DNA from 3 places in the Pararhizobium sp. LjRoot238 genome. Region 2 is predicted to be linked to each of the others. Evidence: riboswitches for the same ligand, from Rfam matches in the RefSeq annotation. Region 2 holds a riboswitch; each other region holds the start of a gene.

Region 1 (7,899 bases), 2.5 Mb from region 2:
TCCAGCGAGCCAGCGCTGCCGGACGGGCGGATGATGATGGCGAGGCCATTGATGGTGGTGCCGCTCGCGACCGCCGCATCGCGGGCGGGGTCGACCGGCGGGCCGAGATTGTTCGGGCCGTCGCCGGACACGTCGATCACCCGGCGCATCGCATCATAGGGGTTGGCGGCGATGAGCTTCGACGCAAAGGCGATCGCGTTGGAAATCGATGTGCCCCGTCGTGTGTAAACCGGCCGGGCAGCAAGACGGTCGGCGAAAGCTGCGGCATCCTCGGCGTCGTCGATCAACTGCCAGTCGACCAACGAGGTTTCGTTGACGTTGCCTGCCCACTCGAAATAGCTGATGGCGATCCGCCCATTGAGGCCGGCGGTTGCCGCATTGATGAAATCCGCATGGCGCAGGGCTTCCACGTAACCCATACGTTGCACGCGCGCTTCCTCGATATCCATCGAACCGGACATATCGACGGCGAGCACGAGCGCGACGTCAACCTGTGGGCTGCTGGCGGCCGGGGTAACGGCAGCAACGCCCGAAAGACTTAAAAGCATCGCAAGTGTCGTGAACATCATGTCATCCAATCACTGCTGCCGGTCTTAAGAAGCAAAAAGTGTAGCACAGGTCATCCGTCAGGCGATCCTTTCGCATGGTGGCGAGTTCAACAATCGGTGATTTGCCGAAGCAGATGCCTTGTGGTGAAACTTGCGGTTGATTGGAGTGCTTGACGAAATGCTTTTGAAAAACGACACCGACGCGGTCCTTCTCGACCGGTTCCAGCAAGCGGCGTTCGGTTACTTCCTCGAATATGTCAATCCGGACAACGGGCTTATCGCCGATACGTCTCTTCCTGGCGCCCCATCCAGCATCGCAGCGACAGGTTTCGGCCTTTCCGCCTATCCGGTCGGCGTCGAGAGAGGCTGGATGAGCCGGCAGGATGCGGCGGCAAGGGCCCTGGTTACGCTGCGTTTCTTCGCCGAAAGCCCGCAGGGCCGCGACAAGAATGCGACGGGGTACAAGGGCCTCTACTACCACTTTCTCGACATGAGGACCGGACAGCGGACATGGCGCAGCGAGATCTCGCTGATCGACAGCGCGCTTTTTTTCGCCGGCGTGTTGACGGCCGCCGCCTATTTCAACCAGGAAAACGAGGTCGAGGCCGAGATACGATCCTGCGCGGCTATGCTCTATGCCCGCGCCAACTGGGCCTGGGCGCTCGACGGCAAAGGGGCATTCTGGCTCGGATGGAAACCGCGGAGCGGTTTTCTGCCGCATCGCTGGGAATCTTACAGCGAAGCGCTCATCCTCTATGTTCTGGCGCTTGCCTCTCCCTCCTACCCGATCGGCAAGGAGAGCTACGATGCCTTTACCGGGAAATTCGACTGGATGACGGTGAAGGGAAAGCCGTTTCTCTATGCCGGACCGCTGTTCATTCATCTTTTTTCGCATGCCTGGATCGATTTCCGCGGCATTCGCGACGCGGCCGTCGCGGCGAAAGACACAGATTATTTCGAAAACACCTGCCGGGCGATTGCCGTGCAGCGCGATTATGCGATCAGCAATCCCGGCGGTTTTGCCGGTTATGGTGCCGATATGTGGGGACTGACATCCTGCGACGGGCCTTTGCGGCCGCGCCGTCTGCAGGATGGCCGCCACCAGCATTTTTCCGGCTATGCGGCGCGCGGTGCGCCACTCGGACCGGATGACGGCACGATCGCGCCATGGGCGCCGCTCGCCTGCCTGCCATTTGAGCCGGAGGCCGCGATCTCGGCGACACGCCATGTCGTCTCGACCTATCCCGGGGTCATCGAAGAGGGACGGTTTCTCGGCAGCTTCAATCCGAGCGTTCCCGGCAAGGCGGCCGAAGGATGGCTCAACAATCGCAGCGTCGGTCTTGACCAGGGCATCCTGTTGATGATGATTGAAAATCATCGCACCGGCCTCATCTGGAACCTGATGCGCGAATCGCCGGCCATCCGGCGCGGCTTGAAAAGAGCGGGCTTCTCCGGCGGTTGGCTTTGAGATAAACGGGCTGCCTGCATAGAAAGAGGCGCCCTTTGGACGAGAACCCAGATACCGACGGTTGGCCGGCCTCTCCCTGGAAAGAGGATGCGCAAGCGGCCATGGCCTGGCAGGCGCAGCGATTTCCGCAGGTTGCCGCCTCACTTGCCGGCGACGACGCGGATTTTTCGTTGGTGACTGACATATGGCGCAAAGACAGTGCCGAGATCGCCGATCTCTTGGACTATCAAGGCCGGTTTGCGGCAGGAATGGATGACCGCACGAAGGGCGCTCATCTGGTCGCCTTCTGCAGCCACCAACTCAGCATCGCTGCCGGTGCCCTCTATCTGAGGACCGGGCTGGTGCCGGATCTCGATCCGGGAAGCCTCGCTATCCGTTTTGAACCGTATGCTCCGAAAAACGCGGGCGAGATTACGCTGGTCTGCCCATCCGATGCCCGCCGCTTTCATTTTCGCTTTCGCAAGTTTCGCCAAGGCCGTGACAGTGCATCCCTGTTTCACGGCAGCTTCGTTGCCAGCCTTGCGCCGGTCGTCGAAACGGTGAAGGCCCGTACCGGTTTGTCGTCGGTTGCGCAATGGCGGCTGGCTGCCGACGGCATTGCCGGCGCGTTTCTCGAAATCGGCGCGGCATCGGCGCAAGAGGAGCGAGCGATGGCTTCGGCGCTCGCTATCGTCAACACGGAAGGCTCGCCGCTCTGTTCAAGCGCATTGCGCTATCAAAAGATCGCCTCGATCGTGAGTGGCGTGCCAGTCGAGCGCATTTTTCGCCTGCGAAGCGGCTGCTGCCTGTATTACCGAACGGATGGCGGGACCTTTTGCGATGTCTGCGTGCTTCTCGACGAGGAGACACAAAAAAGCCGCCTGCGCACTCATCTCGAACGCGCAGGCGGCTGATGTTGCAAGCTGGTTCGTTATGCAGATTTCAGGAAGCGCTCGTTGAAATAACCCGAGACAAGGCCGAGCACGATCCACGAGGCAAGGGCGGTCGCCAGCGCGGCAACGGCGAATTCGGCGCCGAGAACGGCCGGAACCGGGCTCGAAATATCCGCAGGCTGCGGCGCGCCGTAGATATGCGGCGCGGCGATCGCCACAAGGCCGGCGATTTTCGCGACGATTTCGGGGCGCAGCGCAAGCAGATACAGGCCTGCTCCGGAGAGCAAGACCGTCGCCATCCACCATATCTGCCGGTCGTGCAGGTCGGCCGCCGGAAAGCCGGGCAATTCCGGCGGCAGTCCGATTGCGGGTAGCATGTGGACCGCCAGCCAACCGCAAGCGCCCCAGAGGACGCCGTTGCGAAGCGTGATTGGATAGCCGATCAGCAAGCTGATACCGGTCAGCAACAGGCTGAAACCTGTGCCGGTTACGAGATTGGCGAGCAAGGTTCCTGAAAACCGGCTCATGCCAAACATGATGCCGCCTTCGTCTTCATGCTCGCCCTCATGGGCGTAAGCCGGCGTGATCGGAGAAAATGCCGCAAGTAGTTCGCCGATCGCGGATGTCTTCTCCAGTGACGAATGCTGTTGCTGTTGATCCTCGGTGCCGGCGGGCTGTTCCGCGGCAGGCTCCTTGCCTTCATATTCTTCGGCGTGAAGGATGATCGGAACGACCCGCGCAGTCTGCGCCACCGTCGTAAAGACACCCGCAATCAGTCCAGCCACCAACGCGGCCAGAAGCGTTTTGACAATCATTTCGATACTCCCAGGTTCAAGCGGAGCGGCTGCGCGTCAGCCCTCTCCGGCTTGCTGTGTTTGAAATCCCCACGGCAAATGCCGCCCGGTGCCGCAGCACGGGCGCATGAACCGTCGAAGCGTGGTTTCATCGAAACCCGCGTTCTGCTGTCGGATCGAATGCGAAAAGCGCGCAGCTTCCCACATCAGCCGATCAATGGCAGGGGAAACCGTAGGAGTGGCGAACGTCGTGCGCGGTATCGTGCAGCACGGCGGAATTGGCGAGACCGGCGCCGAAAACCAGGAACCCGCCGATCAGAAGGGCGAGGATACCGGCGGTGATGCGGTCGTTGAGGGAGAGCGGAATGCTCGAAACTGTAGACGTAGCCATGACAACCTCCGTGATGGCGCGTGGGAAATTTCCCACCAATTGGGCACCATGCCCTTCATCAACCGGCAGGTTTCCTGGCTCGCGGCGTCAGGTGCTTGGCACCAGTGAGCCTGTCTCGCCTTCCCAAGGTGCGGGCCAAGGCCCGCGCCGCAGTGGCTTTTGCCGGATCGACCGGCATGACAAACTCTGACCGCTCTACAGTCGCGGGGTCGGCCGTGATTGAGATGCCCAGCATGGGTCCATCCGTCACGTTCCCATTTACTCCCCGGAAGCGTTCGCTTCCAAGGAACCAATTGATCCGACGATGATTATGATGTCCCCTGGCTCATGTCAATTCGACGATGCGACCCGCGATGCCGCTTTGCCGTCGCGATTGCCGAAGTTCGCTCGTAGGTCTATCCTTCTGAATTGGGGAGCAAAGTGCGCCGGTCGAGGCCGTCTACTTTAAATAACACTGAATGGTTGCTTGTATTTCTGGTTACATTTCGCGTTTTGCGAAGGAAATAGTTCTTTAGGAACCTTGCGGCAGAATACCGCGCGCGTCTATTTGCGAAGAATCATTCACAGAGAAAACAATGAAAACGGCGAGGTCCGAACAGGAATTTCAGAATATTCTTCGGAGGCTGGAGCTCGCGCTCGATGCCTCCCGGATCGGCGTATGGGAACACGATACGCAGACGGATGAAGTCGTCTGGGATAAGCAGATGCACCGGCTCTATGGAACCGGCAAGACAAACAAGCGCGTCAAGGCGGCGGTGTGGGCCAAGGCGATCCATCCTGATGACCGGGAGCAGGCAGAGGCGGATTTCGCCGATGCCATCAAAGGCAAGGGCATCTATTCGTCGGAGTATCGTATTGTTCTGCCAAACGGCAAACTTCGATATCTCCGGTCGAGGGCGCATTGCTTCGAGCAGGACGGAAATATCACGTTCATCGGCGTCGAATGGGACGTGACGGCGGACGTGCTGCTCAATCGGGAACTGCAGCGCCAGAAAGCCATTGCCGAAAAGCGCGCAGTTGCTCTCGAGGCGAGCGCCCGGCGGATCGAACATGCGGCCGAACACGACTACCTGACCGGGCTACCGAACCGCCGCTTCTTCGATCGCCGATTGGCCGAACTTTCAGAGGATGCGGGGCTCGACAAGTTGGCGATCCTCTACATCGGTCTCGACCGGTTCAAGCAGATCAACGACACGGCCGGTCACTCCGTGGGTGACAATGTGCTGAAATCCGCGGCCAGCCGGATTGTCGCCGCATTGCCAAATAGCGCCTTCGTCACCCGCATAGGCGGCGACGAATTTGCGGTTCTGATCGCCAATTTCGACTCCATCGAAGATTTGAAGACGGTCGCCGAGCGGCTGGCCCAGCAGCTGAAGCAATCGATATGGCACAATGACGAAGTGCTGCGCACCGGTGCGTCGATCGGCCTGGCGTCCGCCAGCGGTAGAAACATCGCCAATCTGCTGGCCGAAGCCGATATCGCCCTTCATCGCGCCAAGAAACTTGGCCGGGGCAGGGTGGAGGTGTTCTCGGCGCAACTCAAGGCGCAGCTCAACAACGAGCGCCGCGTTGCCAAGCAATTTGCGCGCGGCCTGGAAAAGGGAGAGTTTGTTCCCTTTTACCAGGCGCAGGTCGATGCGCGCACGCGCCGTATCGTCGGCTTGGAGGCTTTGGCGCGCTGGCGCCATCCGAAACGCGGGCTTCTGTTGCCGGGTGAATTCCTCACCGTCGCGGGAAATCTTGGCATGCTGGACGACCTGGATGCTGCAATTCTGAAAGCGGCGTTGAAAGACCGGCGCGCCTGGATGCGGCAGGGCGTGCTCGTTCCACGGATCGCGGTGAATGTCTCGGCGGCGCGGCTGTCCGATCCGCTTTTGATTGACGACTTGCAGCAACTGGACGTCGAGGCGGATACGCTGTCATTCGAGTTGCTGGAGACGATCTTTCTGGACGACAGCGAGGAAGGCGTGCTTTCCAATGTTGCTGCGCTGAAGGGTATGGGCATCGACATCGAGATCGACGACTTCGGTTCCGGACACGCCTCGATCATCGGGCTGACGAAGGTGAAACCGCGGCGGCTGAAGATCGACCGGCGGCTGGTATTTCCGATCACCACGTCGCGCGAACAGAAGCGGCTGTTGCGGTCGATCGTTGATATCGCCAAGGCGCTCGACATCGAAGTGGTGGCCGAAGGGGTCGAGACGCTGGAGCATGCCAAGCTTCTGACGCGCCTCGGCTGCGATGTTCTGCAGGGCTACGCGATCGCCTATCCGGTCTCGGGGCCCGAGATGCTGGCCAGGTTGATAGAAACGCAAAACAAGGAACTTGCCGTCCAGCTTTGATGGCATTTCTGCAGAAGGCATCTACGAAGCCAGCAGGTCCTGCATCACGCCGATAATGCGGCGGTGCTGATGCGCGTGACGCGTGCGGATGCTGGTCGCGGCATAGACTGCCTGCGGAATGGCAGGGGCATCTTCCACAGGGAAGGCAGTACCCTCTTTGGCAAGCTGCGTTGCGGTGCCGCTCATCACGTAGGCGGCGCCACCCAGCGTCTTCAGCAAATCCACGATGGCGATGTTCTGCCCCGAAGCCAGCGGTGCGGCCGACAGATGCGGCAGCGCCAGCCTGTGCGCCCGGTCGAAGGCGGGGGAGTAGACGGCCTGGATATAGGTTTCTGGCTGCAGGTCGCTGACTGTTCGCGCGATGGTGCTGACCAGTCTGTAGGTCATTTCTCCGATCCGCTCATAATGCAGGTCGGGCAGGTAGTGCGGTGTGTAGAGGATGGCGAGATCGAGGTCGCCGGCCGCCAGATCGCGATTCATCTGGTTGGAGTAGTCCGCTTCCATGTAGATCGATGTTGCCGGAAGATCGGCGCGGATGGCGGACAGCCAGCGGCCGGCAAAGGCTTCGGCCAGATCATGCTGGATACCGAGGCGCATAGAGCGCTCATAGGCGCCGGCATTCTCCACCGCCCGTGTCGCCTCGTGCCATTGGTGCTGCAGTGCCTTGGCATGATCGAGGAAGCGCAGGCCCGATGCGGTCGGCGCGGTGCCGCCCTTGTTGCGGGTGAAGAGCTTGCGGTTGAACTGCGCCTCCAGCGCCTTGACGCGGTGGGAGACGGTCGATTGCGTGATGTTCAGCCGCTCCGCCGTCCGGTTGAAGCTGCGGGTTTCCATCAGGTCGAGGAAGGTTTCGATGAGGTCGATCTGCATGGTTCTCCACCTAAGACCCCTCCCCAACCCTCCCCACGAGGGGGAGGGGGTTACCGAGAATGCGGCGCCTTTCGAGTGGAATGACCTCGGAAGGCGAACCTGGCACGATAAACTCCCTCCCCCTTGTGGGGAGGGTTGGGGAGGGGCTTCTTTCAACACCTCCAATCTAATCGAATTCTTCGATCAATAAAGCGAATTCTGACCGCTTGATGCAAGTCGGCTTCATTGCCAAAACTTCCCTCCAAACAAGGGGACAGACATGTCGAATTTGCCGTCTCATGCGCGCGTCGTGATCATCGGGGGAGGAGCGGTCGGCGCTTCTGCGCTCTACCATCTGGCCAAGGCCGGATGGAGCGATTGCGTGCTGCTGGAAAAGAACGAGCTGACGGCCGGTTCGACGTGGCATGCGGCGGGCAACGTGCCGACCTTTTCATCGTCCTGGTCGATCATGAACATGCAGCGCTATTCGGCCTCGCTTTATCGCGAGCTTGGCACGCTGGTCGGCTATCCGATGAATTACCACGTCACCGGCTCGGTCCGGCTTGGCCATTCGAAGGAGCGGCTGCAGGAGTTCAAGCGCGTCGTCGGCATGGGCCGGTATCAGGGCATGGACC
Region 2 (7,899 bases):
ACGAACCCTTCGCTCCTGATTTTGAAGCGCTGCGCCATGATCTGAACGCCGCTGTTGCCCAGCTTGGTGAAACGTTGCGTGCCGTTGCGCAATCCACAGTCTCTCTTGACAGCGGCACCCGTTAGATCGGGCAGAGTGCCGAAGACCTGTCGAAGCGCACCGAGCAACAGGCGGCATCCCTGGAGGAAACCGCCGCTGCCCTCGACCAGATTACAGTCAACGTGACCAATTCCTCGAAACGTGCGGATGAGGCACGCACCATTGCAGTGCAGGCCAACACGAGCGCCACCCAGTCCGGCGCGGTCGTTGCCGATGCGGTCGATGCGATGGGACGGATCGAGCAATCCTCGAACCAGATTTCCAATATCATCGGCGTCATCGATGAGATCGCTTTCCAGACCAACCTGCTGGCACTGAATGCGGGCGTCGAGGCGGCACGCGCGGGTGATGCCGGAAAGGGCTTCGCTGTCGTAGCACAGGAGGTTCGGGAACTTGCGCAGCGCTCCGCCCAGGCCGCCAAGGAGATCAAGGACCTGATACGGAATTCCAGCGTCGAGGTGCAAAGCGGGGTGAAGCTGGTGCGCGAGACCGGTGATGCGCTCAAGACCATCGAAGGTTTCGTCGTGACGATCAATCATCATATGGATGCAATCGCGACATCCGCCCGCGAACAGTCGGTCGGTCTTTCCGAGGTCAACACGGCGGTTAACCAGATGGACCAGGTGACGCAGCAAAACGCGGCGATGGTGGAAGAGACCAATGCTGCGAGTGCAACCCTTGCCAACGAGGCAGGACGCCTGCGCGAACTGATCAGCCAGTTCCAGCTTGGAGGCAACAGTTCGTCGCAAGCGGCGGCACTGCGCCAGACCGCATCGGTCATGGCGTCGTCAAGTCAGCCACGCAGAACCGCGTCCGCCAGCCGTCCCGTCTCAAATGGCAATGTCGCCGTGAAACAGGAAGAATGGGCGGAATTCTGACGGCCGCGCCGCTCACAATCGCTGAAACATAGTCACAACGGCGAAACGGCTGGAACCATCACAGTCCGGCTTGGGGCCAGAATCCCCGGAAGACCGGCGCCGTTGTGACTGATCATCTCGCACGTCTGCAAGACAGCCCGGCTTGCCATCGAAGGTCACTTGCGAGAGAATCCCTGTCCGTCCTGTTGAGGCTTCGCAAGCTGCCATGATTGGAGAAAATTATGCCTTTGAAGTTTCTCATCGCAGCCGCCGCAATCGTGCTTTTGGCGCTTTCGGGCTGCGCAAGTACCGGCGCGAACAATACGACCTATAGCCAGTGGCAAGGCGCATACCCGCAGCCGGATTTCGGCGCTTCGAGTTCCGGCGGCGTGCGCGTTTCCTACTAACGCCCGGTTCGGCACTGGTTCGAGTTGACGCCCCGAACCTCGCCCCTTTGAAAGGGCACCACCCGTCAAACACGTCGTGCGGGGAAGCCCGGTGTCCTCACGCCTCGATCTGCACGTCCCCGAGTGGCCGCGAACAGCAGGCGAGGATGTAGCCTTCGTCGATCTCGTCGTCGAGGATGCCACCATTGTGGTGCATCTCGACCTCACCGGAGACCTTCATGACGCGGCAGGTGCCGCAGAGGCCGCCTTCGCAGGCGGCACCGATGCGGACTCCGGCGGCGCGCGCCGTCTGCAGGATGGTCTGGCCCGGCTGGCACTTGGCCTCCTTGCCGGCCATAGTGAAGGTGACGGTGGAGACGGCGGCGGCGTCGACCTCGGCTCCTGCACCGACCGCAAATTCTTCCGATGCAGGCGCTGCGGCCGGCTGAAAACTTTCCTCGTGGTAGCGGTTCATGTCGAAGCCGACGCTTTCCAGCATCGATTTCACGCCGCGCATGAACGGCTCCGGCCCGCAACAGAAGACGGTGCGGTCGCGGAAATCCGGGGAAAGCAGTGCGAGCTTCGACGTCTCGATACGGCCGCGCAGGCCGTGCCAGCCGTGGCGCGGCGCGTGGGTTTCGACGATGAAGCCGAGATTGAGGTTCGGCATGTTACGGGAGATGTTCTCGAGTTCATCGCGGAACAGGAGATCGTCCGGCTGCCGGGCGCAGGAGAGGAAGGTGACGTCCGTCTGCGGGGCGCAATCAGCCATCCAGCGGGTCATCGACATCATCGGCGTGATGCCGGAGCCCGCCGAGATGAACAGGTATTTTTCGCCCGGATGGCGCGCGAAGGAGAAATCGCCGAGCGGGCCGAAGGCCTTCAGCTTCATGCCGGGCTTCAGGTTCTCGAACATCCAGCGCGTGCCGATGCTCGATGCCTGCGCCTTGACGGTCACGGCCACCGAGAAGGGCCGCGACGGCGTCGAAGACAGCGTGTAGGTGCGCATCACCGGATCGTCCGGCTTAACCGGCAGCTCAAGCGTGACGAACTGGCCCGGCAGGTAGCGGAACCAGCTGTCCTTGTCGGCCTTGAAGCCGAAGGTCATCACATCCGGAGCCTCGGCGGTGACGGAGATGCATTCCAGGAGATGCTGCCGGTCGTTGAACGGCAGCAATTCGTCGAAGTGCCGGAAGGATGAAGCAATCGTCATGTCAGGCAACCCGGACCAGAGGGGTGGAGGCTCCGTGCAGGCGATCCTGCATGAAGTTGACGTACCATTCGACGAACTGCATCACGCCGCCTTCATGCTCCTGCGAATAGGGGCCGGGCTGATAGGCGGGCGAGCGGATGCCGAAGGCGTTTTCCTCGACGATCTGGCGGTCCTGATCGTTGGTCTCGGTCCAGACATGCGTCAGTTCTTCAAGGTTATAGTCGACACCTTCGACGGCGTCCTTGTGCACCAACCATTTCGTCGTCACCTGGGTCAATTCAGGGCCGAGCGGCAGCACGCGGAAGGTGATGGCGTGGTCGGCCAGAATGTGGTTCCAGGTGCTCGGATAGTGGAACATCAGCAGCGTGCCGATATGGCTCTGGCTGACATCGTCGGAGAGTTGACGCTTGACGGCGCGCTTGCCGGACATCGTGTAGCTCTCGGCCTCCTGGATCAGCGGCATGCGGGCGACGCGGAACTGACCGGTCGGCGACATCCTGAACTCGCTCGGCAGGCCCTGGGCCTCGCATTTCGCCCAGTGCTCGGCGATGATCGGATCGTCCTTGGCGCCCTGCACGCCGGTCGCGGTCGGCGCTTCCGGATAGGTGCGGCAGAGCTCGGGATGGTTGGCGGCGCAGTGGTAACACTCGCGGTTGTTTTCCCAGACGAGCTTCCAGTTGCCCTTTTCGATGATCGTGCTTTCGAAGGCGACCTTGGTGTCCTTCAGGTTATGCGGCGTCACATAGGACGACACCATGTCGCGCATCGGCTGGAAATCCATCGGCTCCTCGGCGAGGCAGATGAAGATATAGCCGCCGATGGTTTCGCAATGGATGGGCTTCAGGCTGTGCTGCGCCTTGTCGAAATCCTCGCCCATCTGGCGTGCGAAGAGCAGCTTGCCGTCGAGCTCATAGGTCCACTGGTGATAGGGACAGACAAGCTTGGCCGACGAGCCCTTCTGCCCGGCACAGACGCGCGAACCGCGGTGGCGGCAGGAATTGTGAAGCGCCCGGACAGCGCCCTGGCGATCGCGGACGACGACGACCGGATAATCGCCGACCTGGACGGTGAAATAGTTGCCGGCCTTGGGGATTTCGCAGTCATGACCGATGAACAGCCAGTCCTTGTACCAGATCTGCTCCATGTCGAGCTTGTAGAGATCGGGATCGGTGTAGAAGGCCTGTTCCAGGCTGTGCCCGTCGCGGCGGGTCTTGAGTTTGCGGAGGACTTCGCTGCGGAGATCCATGTTCGTTTCCTTGTGCTCGCCACTTTTCGGTTGAGCGAGCAGGAAAGGAACCACCGCCGCGCCGGGAGTGCGCGTGGATATACTGGTTCTCCTTCCGGCTGCCCGCCGCAACCCAGACATCAATTTCACAAACAAGGCTGGTTTCCGGGCTCAGGAGCTGTCCTTTCGGACCGTCGCGGCGCCTTCCCGGATCTCTCCAGTGGCCTTTTGCCGAGGTTTCGCTCCACCACCGTTGCGGGGGCAGCGCCGGATTTCGACCGGCTTCCCAATTCTCCGCCCTCCCTATAAAGGCGGCACCTTGAGTGTCTTCATCTAATCTGCAGATCTGGCCGGACAGCCGCCGATTAGCGACATCCGGTTCCAGAATGGCGACACACGCACAGTTGCGTTTCCAGATGACCGGAGTGGCTATTTTATAAGCAGAAACAACGGAGTTTCCTGATTTTTCGGCAGATGGCGCCTTTTCCGCCACACACCGCCAAATTCTGTGCAGAGACTGTCTCTTTGCGACATATTGCGGCGCGACGGGCCGGTTGAAAGCGCAAGCCTCGCACCATGGAGGGCGGGTAATGCTTGGAAAGACTGCATTAACCCTCGCAATGTAGCTTTTCCTCATGAACGTTTCCGCCGCGGTGTGCCCCAGCACTCCGACGCAATCCTGGTGCAGGCCGATGGCAAACTTGAGATATTTCGACGCTGCTGCCGTCAAGAAACCGGTTCAATCGCCGAAGAGCGCTGTCCACACCGAATTCCTGCGCACCGGGCGCATCAACCGGCCGCAGCAATGGAGCGCCGAGGAAAAACGCTACCTAACCCATCAGGAAGTGGCCGCCCGCACCGGCCGCAGGCTCGAGGCTGCCGGCACCGTAACGCACGAACGCATCAACGGCTTCCATGCCTCCATCCGCTTCCCGAAGCTGATTTTCCATCGCACGCTTTCGGGCAGCCCGCATCTCGGCTATTGCCACGTGACCGCGGCGCGGACGAAGTTCGCCAAGTTCGACGATGTCCGGTGGTCGTTCTACATCGCCAACTTCTTCTCCGACATCGGCGACGACGAGCACTTCTTCGAGAAGATCAAGATGGGCTATTCGCGAATGTATTTCGCCGTCGCGACCGAACTCGACGCGGAGGAAGGCAAGCTCACGCTCAACCGCAGCGTCCACGAAAACGGCCTCCTGTTTCGCACTCGCGATCCGAAGGAAGCCCTGAAAAACGTGCTTTTGCTCGGCGCCTGCAACGAACAGCTTCGCAAGATCATCAACAGCCTCTGACGCTTTCGCGGCAGCCGCCTATCGCTTGTAGATCAGCCAGTCCCGCCCCGCCGGCTGCTCGTCCTCTGCTCCGTGAACGACGGTATAGTCGCCGCCCTTGGCCTGTGCCTTGGCAAGCGCCTTTTCGGCAGTTCCCACAAGATCGAACGCATTGCCGGCGCTGTGCGACATGCACACGCCGACTGAAAGCGTGACGCTGCCAAGGCTGCGGCCGGTTTTCGGATGCTTGAAATGGACGCCGCGCAGGGCCGAACGCAGCAGCGCCATCAGGCGCACGACTTCGCGCTCCTCGCCCGCATTGATCAGGAAGCCGAAGCGGACGCCGTCGAAACGCGCCGCCAGTTCGCTCGGCGGAAAGGCCTGCTGGGTGATGCCGCCGATATGGCGGGCGAGATGATCGGCGATCGCGGCGGCCTGTTCACCGGAGAGCCGCTGGCTGGTATCCGGCTCGGCAATCGCAACGCCGCAGGCGAGCGGCAGCTCGGGATCGGCATAGACCTTGGCCAGCGCCTTGTTGAAAGCGCGGCGGTTGGCAAGGCCGGTCACGGCATCCGAGAATTTCGTCGCCTCGAAATCGGCAAGCTCCTTCTGGACGCCGGCGATGACGTTGGATTGGGCCGTGACGCTCTGCTCCAGTTCGGCGTTTTGCGATACCTGCCGTTCGGTTGCCCGCTTCAGAGCCTGGATCGAGTTCTTCAATGCCGCCTGGCTTGCCTCGTCCGAAACGACGAGTGCCTTCGACGCCTCGCCGATCAACCGGCCATAATCGTCGAGCGAGTTCTTTTCGCGCGAGAGCAAATTCATGAAGTTGCTCATCTCATCACGCACGATCGTCGTCGAGCGCGCCAGAACGCTCGCCTCATGGTGATGCGGCAGGTATTTGCGGCCGAGTTCGTCGAGCGCGGCCTGCGACTTGTTTTTGCCGAGCGCGATGAAGTCCCGCACGAGTTCGGGGTTGGCACCCGCATAGGCCTCGTAGACCAGTTCGTAGTTTCTCGGGACAGCGTCGATGCCCATCTGGTGCATGGCAGTGGCGATGCGCAGGGCAAGGTCGTTGGGCATGGATTTCTTGTTGGCCATTTGCGCTCCGGCAGGGTGTAGGACGCAACAGCTAGCATGTCCAACTTTCAGCTCCGCTAATCGAAGCTGTCGCATTTTAAGAAATCTTGAAGCGGGCTGTATCGATCAGGCACAGTCCGCGACGCCCGCCGAATGCGCTTGGCAATATCCCGCCGAGCCCTGTAATAGAGACCGCAAAGCCCTGCCCTTTCGGGCCTCCCATCGACTTTTGGAAGCTGCATGACCCTCATCATCGACACCAGGACCGAACCGGAGCGCGCATTGACGGTGGCGTGCGAAACGCTGGCCCAAGGCCTGCCGGTCGCGATCCCGACGGAGACGGTCTATGGCCTGGCGGCCGACGCGACAAACCCGGACGCGATCAGCCGCATCTACGAAATGAAGGGCCGCCCACGCTTCAACCCGTTGATCTGCCATGTCGCCGACTTCGACATGGCGCGACGTTATGTCGATTTTGATCCGATCTCGCAAAAGCTCGCCGGGGCCTTCTGGCCGGGGCCGTTGACGCTGATCCTGCCGATGAAACCGGCAAGCGGCGTTCATCCGCTTGCCTCCGCCGGTCTCGACACGCTCGGCATCCGCATGCCCGAAGGGTTTTCGCGGTCGGTAATCAAGCGCTACGGCAAGCCGCTGGCAGCGCCGAGCGCCAACACCTCCGGCAAGATCAGCCCCACCAGCGCCCAGCATGTCGAGGCCGATCTCGGCGGCAAGCTGGCGCTGATCCTCGATGCCGGGCCGGCCGAAATCGGCCTGGAATCGACGATCATCAAGGTCGACGGCGACGAAATCCGGCTGCTGCGGCCGGGCGGGCTCGAAGTCGCTGACATCGAGAAACTGACCGGAAAGACGGTCCTGCGTCCCGATACGGCCGGTGCGGCGATCGAGGCGCCGGGCATGCTCGCCTCCCACTATGCGCCGGGAGCGGCGGTGCGGCTGAACGCGACGGATGTGAAGCCGGGCGAAGCGCTGATCCGCTTTGGCGGCGCGGCTCTGCCCGGGGAAGAAAAGGCCGCTGTGGTTCTTGATCTCAGCCCGTCCGCCAGCCTGCGCGAGGCGGCCGCCAATCTGTTTGCCTATATGAAAAAGGCCGACACTTCCGGCGCCGCGACGATCGCCTTCGGCGCCATTCCAAATGAGGGACTGGGCGAAGCCATCATCGACCGGATCGAACGCGCGGCAGCCCCGAGAGAGGGTAACGGGGCATGAATCTACGCCGAAAATACCCCCCTCTGCCCTGTCGGGCATCTCCCCCTCAAGGGGGGAGATCCTTTCAGGCTTGCCCCTGGCCCCAATCACAAATCTTGGCCGTTGAGCACGATCGATCTCCCCCCTTGTGGGGGAGATGTCCCGAAGGGACAGAGGGGGGTGAAGCGGCTAGCAGCAAGGTATCGATCACATGACGAACACCATCCCCTCCCCCGACATCATTGCCCGCTTCGCCGCCATCGTCGGCGACCGCAACGCGCTGACCGAGCAGGAGGACATCGCACCCTATCTCATCGAATCGCGCGGCCTCTACGAGGGCAACACGCCGCTGGTGCTGAAGCCGGGCAGCGTCGACGAGGTCTCGCAGATCCTCAAACTTGCCAGCGAAACCGGCGTAGCGATCGTGCCGCAGGGTGGCAATACCGGGCACGTCGCCGGCCAGATCCCGCGCACCGGAGCGGCCGATATCGTTCTGTCGCTGGAGCGGCTGAACCGCATCCGCGACATCGACCCGGTCGGCAACGTCATCGTCGCCGAC
Region 3 (7,899 bases), 3.0 Mb from region 2:
ACGCGCAGTTCGGTCTGCTTGCGCACACCTTGGCGGCCGTTCAGGACGCGATCGACGGTGGCGGTGCTCAAGCCGGCCTGGAAGGCAATATCCTTGACCAGAAACTCATGCGCCATCGAGATTCCGTTCTGATGGGTTTTTGATGGATTCCTGCTCTATATCAGATTTTTCCGCCGCGTATAGTCGAACCATCGAACGGCATCCGACGGGAGGAAAAAGGATGAAGACCGACAATGTTCTGAGGCAGCGCGCCGACCGGGTCTGGCTGACCGAAGCCGCCTGCGATCTGGAGGATTTCCGCGCCGAGGTGGAGCGGACGACGCAGCTCAGTGACTATCCACATGCGGCAAGTGTCGAGAAGAACGTGCTGATCTATGACGGCGCCAGTGTTCTGAAGACAGCCGCGACACACGATGGACGCCGGGCGGTGCTTGCAGAGATCTGCGAGGCTTTCGCGACCGGGCCGGGCGTCATCGTCCTGAAGCAGGCTTTCGAGAATACGGACGTCATCGATGCGGCAAGCGATGTCTTCGACGAGATCATCAACGAGCAGAATCGCACCAATACCGGCGGCGGTGACCATTTTGCCAAGCCCGGCGCCAACGACCGCATCTGGAATTCGCTGGAGAAGCACTGCCTGAAGGATCCGGAGAATTTCGCGACCTATTACGGCAACATGCTGATCGCGCTGGTCAGCGAGGCCTGGCTCGGGCCGAGCTACCAGATGACGGCGCAGGTCAACCGGGTCAATCCGGGCGGTGCGGCGCAATCGGCGCATCGCGACTATCATCTCGGCTTCCAGACATCAGCCGTGATCGAGCAGTTTCCTGCCCATGTGCATCGGCTGTCGCCGGTGCTCACCTTGCAGGGGGCGGTTGCCCATTGCGATATGCCGCTCGAAAGCGGGCCGACGCTGTTTCTGCCCTACAGCCAGACCTATGTGCCGGGCTATCTGGCACTGAAACGACAGGAATTTCGCGACTATTTTGATCGGAACCACGTGCAACTGCCGCTGTCCAAGGGCGATCTGGTGTTCTTCAACCCGGCGCTTTTCCACGCTGCCGGCACCAATCGTTCGGCCGGCATCAAGCGTGTCGCCAATCTGCTGCAGGTTTCGTCCGCCTTCGGCCGGGCGATGGAGACGGTCAACCGCGAGCGGATGAGTGCAACGCTCTATCCGGCCCTGAGAGCCATGCTGGACGATGGACGGCTATCTGATGCGCAGGCGGCCAATGCGATCGCGTCCTGCGCGGAAGGCTATTCCTTCCCCACCAACCTGGACCGCGATCCGCCGCTCGGCGGCCTGGCGCCGAAGACGCAGGCGCAGTTGATGCATGAGGCGCTGGCTGGCGGATGGGAGGCGGAGGCTTTCGCCGAAGCACTTGCGGCACAGGCGGAGAAGAAACTGAGCTGACGTCAGCACGCCAAATCTTTAAAACTTCCGTCCGGTTTCCGGGCGGAAGTTTTCGGTGTCATCAATGTCTAAAATGGAGGAAACGGAATGAGCAACGATTATGGCCGCCTTGACGGCAAGATCGCGATTGTGACCGGCGGTACGCAAGGATTGGGAGCGACGATCGCGGCGCTGTTTGCCGAACGGGGTGCCGCTGGCATCGTCATCTGTGGTCGCAATGCCGCGAAAGGGGAGGTCAAGGCGGCCGAGATCGGTAAGGCCGCGGGGACCAAGGTGGTGTACGTACAGGCCGATCTCGGAGAGGTGGAGGACGCGCGCAAGGTGGTCGCGGCCTGTGACGCACAGTTCGGCCGTGTCGATGCGCTGGTGAATGCGGCTGCGATTACCGATCGCGGCACCATCCTCGATACAACACCGGAGTTGTTCGACCGCATGTTCGCCGTCAACGTGCGCGCGCCGTTCTTCCTGATGCAGGAGGCGATCAAGGTGATGCGCCGGGAAAAGACAGAGGGGACGATCGTCAATATCGGCTCGATGTCGGCCAAGGCCGGGCAGCCGTTCATCTCAGCCTATTGCGCCTCCAAGGGTGCGCTGGAAACGCTGACCAAGAACACGGCCTATGCGGTGCTGCGCAACCGCATCCGCGTCAACGGGCTCAACATCGGCTGGATGGCGTCGGAAGGTGAGGATCGCATCCAGCGCGAGTTTCATGGCGCCGCGAGCGACTGGCTGGAGGAGGCGGCAGCGAGCCAGCCGTTCGGCCGGTTGGTTGATCCGGCCGAGGTGGCACGCGCCTGTGCCTATCTTTCGTCGGCGGAATCCGGCCTTATGACGGGATCGGTCATCTGCTTCGACCAGTCGATCTGGGGCGCCTATGACGGTTCTCCGCATCCGGTCACTGCCCTGTAAGAGAACAGGCGGGCCGCTTGCATTCGGCGGCCCGCTGTGCCTTTATCGGTTTGGTTCAGGTGCCCGCGAAAGCGGGAGAATCGGGAATCCGGTGAAAATCCGGGACGTGCCCAACGCTGTGACGGGGACGGCTTTGCTTTAATGAATTTCTGAGTATTTTCAGAATTCTGCCACTGAGTCCTCATGTGATTTGGGAAGGCGGCAAGGCCGGTTGATCCGCAGTCAGAAGACCGGCCTGACGAGATAGACCAGCCCCGCGCGGACGGCGGGAGGTTTCGCATTGTTGGGGATCAAACGATGCAAACGGAACCGCAAGACCGCCTTGTCAGGGCGGAAGCATTTTCACCGGACGAGCGCGCCGCCGTCTACCGCGCCATCGAGACCCGCCGCGACGTGCGGGATCAGTTCCTTCCAACGCCTCTGCCGGACGAACTGGTCGCACGGCTTCTCGCCGCCGCCCACAGCGCGCCCTCCGTCGGTTTCATGCAGCCGTGGAATTTCATTGTCGTGCGGGACGAAGACCGGCGCCAAAAGGTGTTCGAAGCCTTTCAGCAGGCCAACGAGGAGGCGGCGCTGATGTTCGATGGCGCCGCGCGCGATACGTATCGCTCGCTTAAACTGGAAGGCATCCGCAAGGCGCCGGTGAGCCTCTGCATCACCTGCGATCCGACCCGCGCCGGCAAGGTCGTTCTCGGCCGGACGCACAATCCGCGTATGGATGCGTTTTCGACGGTCTGCGCCGTGCAGAACTTGTGGCTTGCCGCGCGGGCGGAAGGCGTCGGCGTCGGCTGGGTGAGCATTTTCCACGAGCGCGACGTCAAGGCAGTTCTCGGCATACCCGATCACATCGAGATCATCGCCTGGCTTTGCCTTGGCTACGTCGATCAGCTCTATGCGGAACCCGAACTGGCCGTCAAAGGCTGGCGGCAGCGACTGGCGCTCGATGAACTGGTCTTTGCTGACGCCTGGGGTGTCAAGCCGGCGAGCTAGAGACATTGATCAATTGGTCTGTTGCTGCTGGTATCCGGGGCCTGTCGGATGTTTCAGGTCGATCGACGATTCCTGAGAGGGCAGGAAGCTCGGTCCGACAACGCGCACCTTGCTGTTCTGCGGATCGTAGGGGCGGTCTGCAACGGCAGTCTTTGCCTGCGTCTTGTCGGCCTTGCGCGGTTTGATCTCAAGAATGCCGCTGCCATCGTCCGGCGTACTCTGGTTCGTGGCGGTCTGGCGGGCAGGCGCACAACCGCATTGGCCGGGCTGGCTGCGGTCACGCGTCTTATAGGCGAAAGCCGTGGGCAGTTCTATATAGGGCTCGCCTGTGGAGGCCGAGACCATCTGATCGGTCTCTTCGGTCGCAAGCGCATGGTAATAGAGCGCCGTTTCCGCACCCGGGCATCGGCGTTGGCAAGCCTCGGCATCGCGCTGGAAATCGGCGGGCGTAGCGCTGGACGAGATCGGGAAGAAGGCACCGTCGCAGGTGCGGACGCACAGCGTACGCAGGCTGCCGCCATAGTCAGCGCCCGGCAGGGTGAAATCGGATACATCGGCACTGCCGCGCAAGGCCGGCTCGCTTTCGCTGATCGGCGGCAGATCCTTCAGGATGTTGCGATGCGTTTCCGGCTCTTCGGCCGCGGCCCGCAGGATCTCCTCCTCCTCCTCGGCGCAGCGATTGACGTAGAGAGCGGCCATGATCCGGCGGCGGCTGATTTCGCTGTCGCCACCGGAGACAAGATATTCGCGGCGGGTCTTCAGCGTTTCGAGTTTGATTTCCATCTGCGAGATTTCGCTGTCGAGGGCCGCGCAGGCCTGCTCGTTCGGATCGCCGACGATGATGACGCTGCCGGAACTGCATCCCAGGCGCCGCCGGTCGGCGCGCGCCCTGCGCAGATCAAGGTTCTGCCGTGCGATTGCGCCGGTGTAGTCGCGCAGATTGGCGTTGGAGGCGACGATCTTCGGCAGGTTCGACAGGCGCGCACTCAGCCGTTCGCACACCGTCGCGGCGTCGGCAGTGGCCGTCATGACCATGAGAAGCGGAGCGATAAGCGCCGCGAAGCGAACCGAACGGAAAATCAATGTTTTCTCTCGTCTGAGCGAACCGGCACTCTATCGGGCGTGGCGGATTATTGCCGCGCTCCAAGCCATGTGCCTATCATACCGCCATTCGAAAGAGGCGCAACGCAGTCCGCTTGCCAGCGTTAACGCGAGCCCGGGAAATTCCACCGATGTGGCCGGAGAGCCGCGGTCGCGGCCCTCCGGAAGCCGACGTTAGGCGGCGCGGGCGGTTTCGAGCGACATCGGCGTTTCCAGGACCGGTCCGCCGATTTGAGCGACGGCTTTCATCGTTTCCAGCAGTTCGGTCGTTACTTCCCAGGCGACGGCGACCGCATAGACCGAACCGATGCGCTGCGGTTCGCCGATGCGCTCGCCGGGGCAACCCATGCGGCGGAACATCCGCTCGAGGAAGACATCCGTCACGGTGACGATATGGCTGAGGCCGGAGGACAGTCCGAGTTCGCCGACGCCGCACATCAGTTCCGCGGCGGCGATCGTCACCTGATTGGAGCCGCGATCCTGCGAAATCTCCGGATCAATGCAGAAACGGCTCGACTCCCACACCGAGGCATCGCGAACCTCCGGATTATCCCCGAGCAGAATGGGGAAGGTATCGTCGAGCATGTTGGGCCCAAGCGTCGGAAGCAGCCGCAGAGAGCCGCGCAGGCGGCCGGTCTGGTCGGAGTAGGACAGCACATAGAGGGGATTGGCGTCGTCGTAGTGGTCGATCTCCCAATCGCCGTGGACCGATACATCCCATTTCAACAGATCGTGGAAGACGCGCTTGCGCAGCCGGAACATGGCGTCGATATCCTGGGGATACTGTTTGCGGCTGTTGCGGTTGAAGATCCTGATCATTTTTTTGCTCCTGTAATCTCGAATGCGAGGAGCAAATGTTGTCAGTGATCGGCAATCGGCAAAACTGTCGGTAGTGACAGGTTTCGAGTGCACGTCGACTGTGATGAAATCCAGTGCGTCCTTTCGGACGCACTGAGTTGGCGATTCCGGCACTGGAAATGGATTGGGGCGTCCTAGACGAAGCTGCTTCGGCGGGGTCAGAAAGTCGGGATGAGATCACGCCGGACGGCCTGGGCGACGGCCTGCGTGTTGGATACGACGTTCAGCTTGCGGCGGGCATTGGTCATGAAGAAGCGGACGGTGCGCTCGGAAATGCCGAGGATGGTGCCGATTTCCCAGTAGCTCTTGCCGGCCGCTGCCCAGCCAAGCACTTCGGTCTCCCGATGGGTCAGTGTCTTGTTGCCATGCTCAGAGAGGTGGATCCTGCTGTCGTTTTCCAGAAGGGATGCATGAAAAAGATTGGCGAGCAGTTGGAAATCACGCAGATGACAACGCCTGTAGGCCGGCCATTCCTCGGGCGGGACATCGGCATGGATCGCTAAAAAAGCCAGCCGGCGCGTCGGCGCGGCAAGCGGCAGCGTGATGCCATCGACGCCAAGTCCATGATGGGCGGCCGCGGAAAAGAGTGGTTCGCTTTCGGGGTAAGGTTTGCGGGCGGTCGCCCAGTCCACCGGCCTGATGCTGCCCATGGCCGACCGAAGGATCGGGTCGATCCGGAGAAATCCTTCATCGATATAAGTTCTGACTGCGCTGGCGCTGTAGGTATGGTGTAGTCTATGTACTACGAATCCCGACGTTAAGATATTAACGTCGACGTAAAGCAGATTTGCAATACTGAAAGTGCTGCGCATCAGGGCGAAAAACCGTTTTGCTTCAACGAGTTTCTCGTTTTCCATAATGTCCAGCAGGTCAAAGAATGCCCGTTGGTCAGTCATGTTGCAAATACCCTGTGATTTAAAGGTATTTTACCATGATAACGGTTTTTACTCTTTGTCCAGTGCAATCTTTGGTTAATAAAGCGTTTCTTGTGTTATCAATCTAAGATTGCAATTTTGTGCGGTTTTGTTGTTTCGATTGAGCCAGGTACCTGGCTCAATCGATGTCGCCTCACGCTGGATGCGAGGCTTCCACCACGGCGAGTGCTGCCATGTTGACGACGCCGCGCGAGGTGACCGATGGCGACAGGATGTGGGCGGGCAGGGCGGTACCGAGAAGGATCGGGCCGACATGCAGGCTGTCGGTCATGGTCTTGACGACACCGAGCGTGATATTGGCCGCATCGAGATTGGGGAAGACAAGCAGGTTGGCTTCGCCTGTCAGCGTGCTGTTGGGCATGACACGCTTGCGCAGAATTTCCGAAATGGCGGAATCGCCGTGCATTTCACCATCGGCTTCGAGGTCGGGGGCGAGGTCGCGAACGATCTGCATCGCCTTGCGCATCTTGGAGGCGCTGTCGGAATCCCTTGAGCCGAAATTCGAATGCGAAACGAGGGCCGCGCGCGGGGTGATGCCGAAGCGGCGGATCTCCTGGGCCGCCATGATCGTCTTCTGGGCGATCTCCTCCGCTGTCGGATCGAAGGTCACATAGGTGTCGGTGAGGAAGGTCGTGCCGCGCGGCGAGATGAGCAGGCTGAGCGCAGAGAAGTCGAGCACGCCTTCGCGCTTGCCGATGATCTGCGAAACGGCGCGCAGATGAGCGCTGTAACGGCCTTCGACACCGCAGATCAGCGCATCGGCTTCACCGCGCCGGACGGCGAGAGCGCCGATGACGGTCTGGTTGGTTCTGACGATCGTGCGGGCCGCTTCCGGAATGACGCCAAGGCGGCCGACCAGCGAGAAATACTCGTCGACATAGTCGCGGAAGCGGGGATCGCCTTCCGGATTGACCACTTCGAAATCGGTGTCGGGACGGATGCGCAGGCCGTAGCGCTTCAGCCGCGTCTCGATGATCTGTGGACGCCCGATCAGGATCGGGCGGGCCGTGCCTTCTTCCAACAGTACCTGGGCGGCGCGCAGCACGCGCTCATCCTCGCCTTCGGAGAAGATCACCCGGTTCTTCTGGGCGTTCTTGGCGGCGGTGAAGATCGGCTTCATGATGAAGCCGGAACGGAAAACGAAGCGGTTGAGCTGGTCGAGATAGGCGTCGAAATCGGTGATCGGCCGGTTGGCGACGCCGCTTTCGGCGGCAGCCTTGGCGACAGCCGGCGCGATGCGCAGGATCAGACGCTGGTCGAAGGGCGAGGGTATGAGGTAGTCCGGGCCGAAGACCGGCGTTTCGCCGGAATAGGCGCGGGCGGCGACGTCGGACGGCTCTTCGCGGGCAAGGGCTGCGATGGCGCGTACGGCGGCCATCTTCATTTCCTCGTTGATCGTGCGGGCGCCGCAATCGAGCGCGCCGCGGAAAATATAGGGGAAACACAGGACGTTGTTGACCTGGTTGGGGAAGTCCGACCGGCCGGTGCAGATCATCGCGTCTGGCCGAGCGGCGCGGGCGACTTCCGGCATGATCTCCGGATTGGGGTTGGCAAGTGCCATGATGAGCGGCTTTTCCGCCATCTGCACCAGGAGTTCCGGCTTCAGGACGCCGGCTGCGGACAGGCCGAGGAAAACGTCGGCACCGGCAATGCTGTCGGCGAGCACCCGGTTGGCGCTGTCCTGCGCATAGA

What was found. Region 2 has a riboswitch for cobalamin ahead of ACSQ3F_RS01495 (aromatic ring-hydroxylating oxygenase subunit alpha). Riboswitches for the same ligand answer to the same signal wherever they lie in the genome.
Region 1: linked by a shared signal. The riboswitch ahead of ACSQ3F_RS13695 (CbtB domain-containing protein) and the one ahead of ACSQ3F_RS01495 (aromatic ring-hydroxylating oxygenase subunit alpha) in region 2 are both predicted to bind cobalamin.
Region 3: linked by a shared signal. The riboswitch ahead of bluB (5,6-dimethylbenzimidazole synthase) and the one ahead of ACSQ3F_RS01495 (aromatic ring-hydroxylating oxygenase subunit alpha) in region 2 are both predicted to bind cobalamin.

The regions. Positions count from the first base shown of each region.
Region 1 covers NZ_CAXUPP020000001.1:2,810,131-2,818,029, forward strand. The annotation lists gene ACSQ3F_RS13675 (DUF1194 domain-containing protein) at 1-566, opposite strand, end outside; gene ACSQ3F_RS13680 (glucoamylase family protein) at 727-2,016, shown strand; gene ACSQ3F_RS13685 ((2Fe-2S)-binding protein) at 2,052-2,909, shown strand; gene ACSQ3F_RS13690 (CbtA family protein) at 2,927-3,703, opposite strand; gene ACSQ3F_RS13695 (CbtB domain-containing protein) at 3,897-4,073, opposite strand; cobalamin riboswitch at 4,121-4,382, opposite strand; gene ACSQ3F_RS13700 (bifunctional diguanylate cyclase/phosphodiesterase) at 4,649-6,415, shown strand; gene ACSQ3F_RS13705 (LysR family transcriptional regulator) at 6,437-7,285, opposite strand; gene ACSQ3F_RS13710 (GcvT family protein) at 7,545-7,899, shown strand, end outside.
Region 2 covers NZ_CAXUPP020000001.1:273,518-281,416, forward strand. The annotation lists partial or broken gene ACSQ3F_RS01480 (methyl-accepting chemotaxis protein) at 1-977, shown strand, start outside; gene ACSQ3F_RS01485 (hypothetical protein) at 1,199-1,363, shown strand; gene ACSQ3F_RS01490 (2Fe-2S iron-sulfur cluster-binding protein) at 1,461-2,555, opposite strand; gene ACSQ3F_RS01495 (aromatic ring-hydroxylating oxygenase subunit alpha) at 2,557-3,801, opposite strand; cobalamin riboswitch at 3,920-4,117, opposite strand; gene ACSQ3F_RS01500 (DUF6656 family protein) at 4,473-5,075, shown strand; gene ACSQ3F_RS01505 (diguanylate cyclase domain-containing protein) at 5,094-6,155, opposite strand; gene ACSQ3F_RS01510 (L-threonylcarbamoyladenylate synthase) at 6,375-7,361, shown strand; gene ACSQ3F_RS01515 (FAD-binding oxidoreductase) at 7,552-7,899, shown strand, end outside.
Region 3 covers NZ_CAXUPP020000001.1:3,272,289-3,280,187, forward strand. The annotation lists gene ACSQ3F_RS15875 (LacI family DNA-binding transcriptional regulator) at 1-116, opposite strand, end outside; gene ACSQ3F_RS15880 (phytanoyl-CoA dioxygenase family protein) at 221-1,414, shown strand; gene ACSQ3F_RS15885 (SDR family oxidoreductase) at 1,502-2,323, shown strand; cobalamin riboswitch at 2,364-2,576, shown strand; gene bluB (5,6-dimethylbenzimidazole synthase) at 2,621-3,313, shown strand; gene ACSQ3F_RS15895 (DUF2865 domain-containing protein) at 3,323-4,348, opposite strand; gene ACSQ3F_RS15900 (acyl-homoserine-lactone synthase) at 4,589-5,233, opposite strand; gene ACSQ3F_RS15905 (autoinducer binding domain-containing protein) at 5,431-6,168, opposite strand; gene ACSQ3F_RS15910 (NADP-dependent malic enzyme) at 6,341-7,899, opposite strand, start outside.